Regions from separate parts of the Exiguobacterium sp. QJM3NY_9 genome, predicted to be linked through region 1. Evidence: predicted binding sites of a transcription regulator. Region 1 holds the regulator's gene; each other region holds the start of a gene.
The links. The regulator Rex, encoded in region 1, represses fermentation and respiration genes when NADH is low (regulators of the CRP and FNR family bind a similar motif). The targets are predictions, from matches to a motif close to TTGTGAAATATTTCACAA.

Region 1 (3,260 bases):
TTCATGAACGAGCTTGAAGACATCATCACCACTGAACAGGAATTGACCGAGGACGGACCGGACTTGTTGTTCCCGCATCAACGGCCACTCGTTCCAAATTTCATCGATGACCCGGTTGCGGTCGTTGAGCTCGGCTTGCTCCTGATCGTAGTAACCGACGGAAACGCCGGTCCCGAAACGATGTTCACCGAATAACGGTTTAATCCGGTTGACAAGAACTTTCAGTAACGTCGATTTTCCGATTCCGTTCGGACCAACGAGGGCGAGGGATTCGCCACGTTGTAAGCGGAACGTGATGCCTTTTGAGACGGCTTCTTCATAGCCGACCGCGAGTTGCGTGACTTGTAACACATCGTTCCCACTTTGTTTTTCAATCGGGAACGACAGGACGGTGCTGCGTTCATCCCCATCCGGACGATCAATCCGGTCGACTTTTTCAAGACGTTTGCGGACGCTTTGTGCGCGTTTCGTCGTCGTCGCCCGTGCGATGTTACGCTGGATGAAGTCTTGCATCTTCGCGATGTCTTCCTGTTGCTGTTCGAACTGCTTCATCTCTTGTTCATACAGTGCTGCCTTTTGTTCCAAGTACTTCGTGTAGTTGCCGGTAAACTTCCGGCAGACGTTGCGTGACAGTTCATAAACGACGTTGACGACCTGGTCGAGGAAATAACGATCGTGGGAGACGATCAAGACCGCTCCACGGTAACCAGCCAGGTAACTTTCGAGCCAAGAGAGTGTATCGATGTCGAGGTGGTTCGTCGGCTCGTCAAGAATCAACAGCTCAGGTGCCTGGAGCAACATCTTCGCCAGTGCGAGTCGCGTCCGTTGTCCACCGGATAGCGTCTGGATCCGGCGTGAATAATCGTCCGGATAAAAACGCATCCCGTGCAGGACGGAGCGGATGTTGGCTTCGAACTGATAACCGCCGGCGTCCGAGAAGTCATGTTGGGCCTGATCGTATGTTTTCAACAGACGGTCGTAAGCAACAGCATCATTCAAGATATGGTCCATCCCCATCTCAATCTCCATCCGACGGAGCGAACGTTCCTGCTCTTGCAGGTGCTCGAACACGGTCAACATTTCATTCCAGATCGTTTCATTCGACTCAAGACCACTGTCCTGGGCGAGGTAACCGATTTTCACTTCCTTACTCTTCATGATCTCACCAGAGTCATGACTGAGCTCTCCGGCGATGATTTTTAAAAGTGTCGATTTTCCGGCACCATTTCGTCCGACGAGCGCAATCCGGTCCCGCTCCTGCACTTCGAGTTTAATATTGTCTAAAATCGGCTCAACACCGAATGATTTTGATAGTTGGTTCACTTGTAAGAGAATCATAAAAACATCCATCCTTCCACCCTTTAGTCTATCATGAAAAAAACGCAGGAGTCCCGTGGAATATATTATTTGTTAGTCTATGTGAAGTGGTTTACAATCAAAGAGAATAGAATTCTTTGCATTGATTTGGGTGCCACGTCAGAACGTGGCCGAAGGGGGAACTGCAGTATGAATGGGCCAGACACAAAAATACCACAAGCGACGGCGAAACGACTGCCGTTATATTATCGTTTCATTCAGAGTCTTTATAACTCAGGCAAGCTGCGCGTCTCTTCAGCAGAGCTCAGTGAAGCGGTCAAAGTCGATTCAGCGACGATCCGCCGCGATTTTTCCTACTTTGGGGCGTTAGGGAAAAAAGGATACGGTTACAACGTACAACATCTATTGACGTTTTTCCGAAAGACACTGAATCAGGATGAAGTCACGAATGTGGCACTTGTCGGGGTCGGACATCTCGGAACGGCGTTTGCAAATTATAACTTTTTAAAGAATAATAGTACTCGGATAGTCGTTGCGTTTGATGCGGACGAAAACAAGGTCGGAACAACGACGCAAGACGTTCCTATCTATCATGTCTCTGACATGAAAGAGCAAATCGAAGCGAACAAGGTTGATGTCGCCATCTTGACGGTCCCATCCCAGTTCGCACAGTCAGTAGCGGATGAGTTAGTTGAGTATGGTGTGACCGGAATCCTGAACTTTACACCGGCGCGGTTGAACGTACCGGCCCACGTTCGGGTCCATCACATCGATTTGTCGATCGAGTTGCAGTCACTAGTTTATTTCATGAAGCATTATTCGCAATCAGCTGAAGGAGTGAAATCATAATGGAAAACTTAATCCCATTTACACTCGGTATTGGACCAGGAAGTATCGCTTTAATCGGTGCCGTCGCCTTGATCATCTTCGGACCGAAAAAGTTACCGGAGCTCGGTCGTGCTGCCGGTCAGACGTTAAAAGAGTTCAAGAGTGCGACAAACGGCATCATGGACGATGATAAAGACAAAAAGGATGAATCGAAAGAGAAGTGATTAAATTATGGCGATTGATCAAGAACAGAGTGTGACATCGCATCTAGACGAATTGCGAAAGCGGATCGTCTGGTCACTCATCATCGTCGTCGTCTTGTTCGCCGCGGCCTTTCCGCTCGTCCGACCGCTCGTGCGTTTTCTGCAGTCGGACCTGAAAGAGCTCGGCATCGGATTGAATGCCTTTAATGTGGCCGATCCCCTGATGTTGTACTTGAATTTAGCGTTCATCATCGCGGTCGTCCTGGCTTCACCATTTTGGATGTACCAGCTATGGGCGTTCATCCGACCCGGTTTATTCGAACAGGAACAAAAAGCGACCTTGACGTATATTCCGGTCACGTTTTTCTTATTTTTGTCCGGAATCGCGTTCTCTTATTTTTGGTTACTTCCGTTTCTACTCAAAGTATCGACGGAACTTGGGCAAGAGCTCGGCATCGAGCAAGTCATCGGGGTCGAAAACTATTTCAGTTTCTTAATCCGGCTGACGATTCCGTTCGGTATCTTGTTCCAACTGCCGGTCGTGACGATGTTCTTGACCCGTCTTGGACTCGTGACGCCATTGTTCATGCGGAAAAATCGGAAATATGCGTACTTTGCGCTGTTTGTCATCGCGGCTTTAATCTCACCACCGGATGTGACGTCACATCTGATGATTTCGGTACCGTTGTTCGTCCTCTATGAAATCAGCATCATGATTTCAGCCCGGACGTACAAAAAAGTACTGATTCTTGAGCAACAAGCGGAGCTTGAACGGCAAGCGGATTTGATGCGTGAGTTGAATAAGTAACAGTCTCCTCTCGGTCGTTTCGGCGACGGAGAGGTTTTTGTTTGGAAGCGCTCTTTTTATATTGAAAAAGTGAATCGATATGGTTTATACTGATTACAAGAATA
Region 2 (3,260 bases), 1.2 Mb from region 1:
GTGCTGTCAACAAACGAATCCGTGAAGACTGTCCGGGCAACGTAGCGAGCAATGCTCCCTTTTCTAACTTTTTATACGTGATTCCTTCTGCTTTAAATCGATTTTCTACATATGTAAGAGCATGCGCGGTAAATCCAGTCGGACTTGGGATTTCTACTAATTCACGAATCGTCTCAATCACAGCTTTCATCTTGTTCGCTCCTCGTTTGACGTCCTTTTTAAGAAAGGACGGCTTATTTTAATGAAATCGTTTCTTTCTTATGATACCAAATATCTCTCTCCAGTCGAAAAAGAATGCACACTCAAAAAAAGCGACCGCCTGCTATGAAAAAAAGCCATAGCAACAGTTGCGCTACGACTTTCATCCTTTAAATGACTTCTTAACTCTTTCATTTAGACGTATTTTTTCATCCAAATGTCATCTCGATACGTCCCATCCTCTAGTTTGACCGAATCAGGGTCTTCTGCATATACTTCGAAACCAAGTGATTCATAGAGTTTTTGAGCAGCTTCATTTCCTGACAAGACGGCTAGAATGACTTGTTCGACTTCCGGAATTTGTTTCGCCTCTTCAATCAAGGCCTCCATTAGGGCGCGACCCGTGCCCCCACGATAATCCGGTGAGATATAGACACCAGAAATCATCGCCTTATGTGATTCCCGTGACAGTTCGTACGGTTTGACCTGACCAAATCCAAACAATGTATCTTCATCGAATATCCCGATCCAAACTTCATCAGACTCTGGATCTCCTTCTAGCCCCTCTTGAACTTCTTCGAGTGGCGTTTGTTGCTCATCGTCAAAAGAATGACCAAATGCATCCGGATGATTTTTTAGACCTTCGAGGCGTAAGCGCCAATACTGTTCTGCATCTTCCTTTGTTAACGTTCGAAATGTATACATGACTATCGTTTCTCCCCTTTGTGAGTTTTCTAATGTTTCTTAAGACATGAAAAACTCTTCTATCCCTAACATAACCTTTTTCTAGTAAAATAAAACCTAGTTTTCAGATTTTTTATCGCGTCCTTTTTTTAATCAAAAAATCGTACCCACTGAAACTCCGTTTGCCCGAGTTCAGTGGGTACGATTGACGCTTCCGATTTAACGTAAGACAGGTTCCATCGTTTGACGTAAAACTTCCGCCGAATGATGGAATTTTTTTAATTCCTCATCCGTCAGTGACACCTCGATGACTTCGCGCACACCTTGTCGGTTAATCACGGCAGGTACACCGATATGAATACCAGAAATTCCGTACTGTCCGTCAACGTGCGCTCCTACAGTCAACAAACAGTTCTCGTTCCCGAGAATCGCACGGACGATCCGAACGAGACCAAGTCCAATCGCATAGTATGTTGCACCTTTTCGTTCAATGATATGATAGGCTGCATCGCGTACATTGATATAGATTTGGTCTAAATCTTTTTGAGAATAACGATCGTCTTCTGCAAGCAGTTCATCAATCGTTTTTCCATAGATTCTTGAGTTGCTCCAGGCAGCGAATTCCGTGTCGCCATGCTCACCTAAAATATAGGCGTGGGCGTTTCGTGAATCGATATTAAAGTATTCTCCTAACATTTGGCGCAAGCGTGCCGTATCGAGTACCGTTCCTGATCCGAAGACGCGTGACTTTGGTAAACCAGAATATTTCCATGCTAAATGTGCCATGATGTCAACGGGATTTGATGCGACGACGATGATGCCGTCAAATCCTGATTCCATGATTTGGCGCATCATTTCTTTCATGATTAAAGCATTTTTCGCAACGAGGTCAAGTCGTGTCTCACCCGGTTTTTGTGGTGCACCGGCCGTGATCACGATGACTTCGGCATCTTTACAATCCCCGTAATCCCCTGCCCATATTCGCATCGGCGAAGAACTAAATGGCGTCCCGTGATTTAAATCCATCGCTTCCCCTTCAGCTTTTGCTTTATTCACATCAATGATGACAAGTTCTTCACAAAGTCCAGCTGTCGTCATTTGATACGCAAAACTTGATCCTACTGCCCCCGCACCAATTAACGCAACGCGTGTAACTTTAGCATGTAATTCCATCCGATATGTCCACCCTTCCAAACAAATTAAAAGTTTGTTAACTATCTCACAATTATATTGTAACATCTTTCACAAACTATTAAAGACTGTGTAAACGGTCACATTTTGTCTAATTTGTGTCAACAATATCCTAACATAAGGAAGTCAGGTACTTCACCTTCCATTACCACAATCGATACAACATGAAACCAATCAGCCCCGCTAGCGTACTGGACAAATAATTAACGGCGTCATTCCCTAGCCACTTCCACCCTCGGACATATTGTGTCGTAGTACCATGATGGATTTTTTTCTCGGTTTCTTTGCCACAAATCTGACAACGATACTTTCGTTGGACGGTAGCGCCTAACACCGTATCGAGAATACTGCCAAGGACACCTCCGGCCGCGACGATCAACCATTGCTTTACGGACAAATCGAATAGAATGTCACCCGCTGTCGCGATAAATAATGCACCGATGATTGTCGCGAGTGTCCCGAGTAAAGATACCCCGCCGCTCGTTCCTCGTAAGACCGGTTTAAACGTCCGGATTGAAATCGGTTCTTTTTTAGAAAGCGGACCAATCTCGGATGCCCATGTATCTGCATTCGAAGCAGCAATGACAATCAAGAAAACTAATAAAAAATCAAATTCATTTGTCAGTACAACGCCTATCGAAGCAAGCATAGCGGTTCCACCGTTGGCAAGTACTTGCCAACCATCTCGTGCACCATCCTTCTCGACGATTTGATCGACGGACTGCTTGCGTGCCTTACCGAGTTTTGATAACAGGCTAGAGCTACCGAAGAATAACAGTAACAGGACTAATCCTTCGGAATCGAGCGCATAGACGACCGTGCTGCCGACAAGTATCGTCAAGAATGCACCGCTTTTCGTTAATAATCCGAATTGATAGCCAGCATATCCGAGGGCTAAGCAGATGAATAGAAGAACAGTTAATGACATTGAATGACCTCATCTTCAGTGACAATTGTATCAACCGGGCGATCAAATGATTCTACTTCGAATCGTTCCACGACTTGAACGGCAAATGCAATCGAAAGCGTCGGACCTGAAAAATCAATCAACGCACGATCATAAAACCCACCGCCCCATCCTAAACGATAGCCATTACGCATATAGGCACGACCCGGTACGATACAAAGATCAATCGTCGGCAATGCAATTTCAAAAGCAGTTGCATCCGGTTCAAAAATCCCCATCG
Region 3 (3,260 bases), 870 kb from region 1:
CCAAAGTTTATTCATGCAATCATTCCTTCGTAAGCTAACTAGTAATGTCATTAGCTTAACCACTAATTCCCAAAAAGTGAAGAGTTATCTATTTTTTAGGGGAACATCTTTTGGTTACGGGAATCCAATCGTTTTATATTTTGAGATGAAACCTGAAGCGATACCAAACGTAGACGTATATGATGGGTCAGCCTTCGTTTACAAAAAACAACCCACCTCATGACAGGGGGTTGTCGTTTCATCGTGTGCGGTTCATTTAAAAAGAGTAGGAATGTTCTTTGTAATTTCCAAAGACGGTATGAATCTCAGAGAAGGTGACGAAGGCATTAGGTTCGACAGAGGAAACAATTTCCTGAAGACGAACGATTTCATTATTCTGTACGACGACATAAACCATCTTCTTTGTCCGGTTGGAATAGCCACCGCGCGCATCGAGAATCGTGACACCACGACCGAGTTCTTTTGTGATGACGTCGTTGATTTCATCTGCTTTTTCACAAATGATAATACATTGTTTAGAAGCAGAGTAAAAACTATAGACCGTTTGCAACGCCTTGGCGCGAACGAAGCTCATAATTAATGCATACATAACATGTTTTAAGTCGAAGACTAACCAAACTAAGATATAGATCACTAAATCCTGCATTAAAAAAATACGCGGGAGCGGCCAGTTATGGAAGCGGGCATAAAAGAACTTTCCGAGGATGTCGAGTCCACCTGTCGAAGCGCCGCCAAAGAAGATTAATGCCATTGCGAGCCCGGAAACTAACCCTGCAAAAATGGAGGCGACGAGAGGATCGTTTAATGACTCAGGAACCACTTGTGTTGGAATCCAATCAATTAAAAATGAAGAAATAAGGACGATAATTCCTGAAAGTAGCATGAATCGTTTTCTTAAGAAGCGAAAACCAAGTAAGAAAAGCGGGATATTCAAGACAAGTTGGGTCAGTCCGATAGGCGTATTGAACAACTCCTGGAAAATAAGTGTGATTCCCATGATGCCGCCAGATCCAATGTCATTTGGAGATAATAAAAGGCTGATATAAAGGGAGTAAAGAAGTGTACCGATTAAAAGGAAACTGATTTTTTCTGTTCGTTTTTTCTTGCTCGTTTGTTTAGTCTTCATTGTGATTGATGAGAAATCCTCATGCTCCTCCTTCGTAAAGTATCTGCCTGCAAGAGTACGCCTATATAGCATTAAATTCAACCCCTCAACTGAAAAATATCGTAAAAAGGTGACGCGGGTCGAAAGGAATTGAGTGAATTGAAAAAAATCCTTTTATTTTTATGCTGTGCGCTCATTGGATTAAGTACAGGTTCCGTTTTTATGTTGCATTACTCGAGGGAATCCCCTGACAATAAGTGGCGTGATGGAGCACTGGTCACTCGATATGTCGGAACATCGGTTACAAATACAAATGCAATGACAGGATTTATTGAACGATTTCCATTTTCAGACGCACTTAAACAAGTACAGATTGAAGGAACTACCGTCTCCTTACGTTATGAAGTGACGGGTAAATCCAGAAAAGAATGGGTCGGGACAAATCATGAATGGATTGATCCGTCTACACCCTCTTTTATCAAAAGTCGATTTCCGCAACTCGTCATGCACCATACGCTGGCTCTTTTTTTAGCGATTCCTAATGTAATGACAGTTGAAATTCAATATACGGATCCTGTATCAATCCTTCAAATTAAAATCACGCGTACTGATTTTGAAGGGTATACACCACGCGATATTGAGCGAGCTTCGACGTCCACTAACCGCTTTAATCGTGTAGTCATTGACGACTATGTATTAGTTGAATCAAGGCGAAAATCCTTTCTGGAATACTTCCGTTCACAACTCAAAATATACCCGTAAAGTAGTTGTATCTAGCAAGAAAAAGCTTTTTTCACAAACTTGACACAATGGTATCGTTTACATGTCATTCTTTCGTAAAAACCTTAAATAAGGGGTAGGCAGGGGTTGAACATCTTATAAGATGGAAGTATGATAATAAGTGAACAAACATTGTGAAGTGTTGAACAAGAAGAAAGCGAGGTTTCTACAATGAATGAAGTAGAAGCATTAGAAGGGCTAAGAAATAAAGCGGTTAAATCAACTAAAATGCTACAAATGCGTCCACTCGAATATTTAGTTCGTGCCATGCTTGCTGGGGTATTCATCGGTTTTGCTATCATATTTACACTCAAAGCAATCAACGGACTTTATCTAAATGAATCGGCTGCGATGACGCTCGTCGGTGGATTAACTTTTGGTGTTGCGCTTGTCTTAATCGTCTACGGCGGTGCAGAACTGTTTACAGGAAATACGATGTACTTTACTACGGCGACGATGCGTGGATACACTACGAAAATGGATACGTTTAAAGTATGGACGATTTGTTTGATTGGTAATGGTCTCGGAGGACTTGCCTTCGCGTTACTCTTTTCGCAAACTGGAATCATTCAAGAGTTAGGCGCAAACAACTGGTTGTTTGCTGTCTCTGAATCGAAAATCCATCACTCGACATGGGAAATCTTTACGCGAGCAATCTTCTGTAACTGGATGGTTTGTTTAGCGATTTTCATTCCGAAAAACATGAAAAATGAATTGGCACAAATCATGATGATGATGGTTTTAGTTGCTGTCTTCTTCGCATCAGGTTTTGACCATGTCATTGCCAATATGGCATTGTTCTCAATCGCGCTTGTCGTACCTCACCCAGAGGCGATTTCATTTGCCGGAGCAATCCATAACTTAATTCCTGCTCTCTTCGGTAACATCATCGGTGGAGCACTCTTCATGGGAATGGTTTACACGTGGTTGAATAAAGAAAAGCTAGAAGTGGATCAATCAAAACAACAAGCTGCGACAATCAACATCGCGACGAAAAAAAAAGCATAAAGAAAAGGTAAGGTAGCGACGGGTTTTCCCGTCTCCCTTACCTTTTTCTTTATTCGAGATGTTGGAAGCGATCGACATCTGCTGCGAGTTCTTCATAAATCGATTCGACGATTTGAGCATCATCGAACAGACCGAGTACATTTTCGTCAGGTAGTGCATCGACTGGGGAAGTAAAATAGAGCACAGCCGTCAATAATAATTGTTCTTGTTCTTCCTTCATCGAAAAACGTTTTTGATAAAGGGCACGTAACATCTCAAGTAACTGTTTAAGTTGGAAATACAGCACGAGTTCTGCTTCACGTTCGATATCAGACCCTTCTTCTGAAGCGATATCTTTTGTTAAATGTGCTAAGCCAACTTCTCCTCG

Region 2: a site for Rex is predicted at 2,090-2,107, ahead of AC0VYQ_RS04720 (L-lactate dehydrogenase). Genes of this name have one in related genera too.
Region 3: a site for Rex is predicted at 2,018-2,035, ahead of AC0VYQ_RS02980 (formate/nitrite transporter family protein). Genes of this name have one in related genera too.

Annotation. Positions count from the first base shown of each region.
Region 1 is NZ_CM149679.1:2,778,342-2,781,601, reverse strand. It holds gene AC0VYQ_RS14125 (ABC-F family ATP-binding cassette domain-containing protein) at 1-1,338, opposite strand, end outside; gene AC0VYQ_RS14120 (redox-sensing transcriptional repressor Rex) at 1,507-2,166, shown strand; gene AC0VYQ_RS14115 (twin-arginine translocase TatA/TatE family subunit) at 2,166-2,369, shown strand; gene tatC (twin-arginine translocase subunit TatC) at 2,377-3,156, shown strand.
Region 2 is NZ_CM149679.1:953,279-956,538, reverse strand. It holds gene AC0VYQ_RS04730 (M42 family metallopeptidase) at 1-190, opposite strand, end outside; gene AC0VYQ_RS04725 (GNAT family N-acetyltransferase) at 394-903, opposite strand; gene AC0VYQ_RS04720 (L-lactate dehydrogenase) at 1,102-2,055, opposite strand; gene AC0VYQ_RS04715 (DUF92 domain-containing protein) at 2,219-3,001, opposite strand; gene AC0VYQ_RS04710 (5-formyltetrahydrofolate cyclo-ligase) at 2,992-3,260, opposite strand, start outside.
Region 3 is NZ_CM149679.1:601,163-604,422, forward strand. It holds gene AC0VYQ_RS02965 (CHASE3 domain-containing protein) at 1-15, opposite strand, end outside; gene AC0VYQ_RS02970 (YitT family protein) at 257-1,126, opposite strand; gene AC0VYQ_RS02975 (hypothetical protein) at 1,256-1,867, shown strand; gene AC0VYQ_RS02980 (formate/nitrite transporter family protein) at 2,057-2,893, shown strand; gene AC0VYQ_RS02985 (DUF1232 domain-containing protein) at 2,943-3,260, opposite strand, start outside.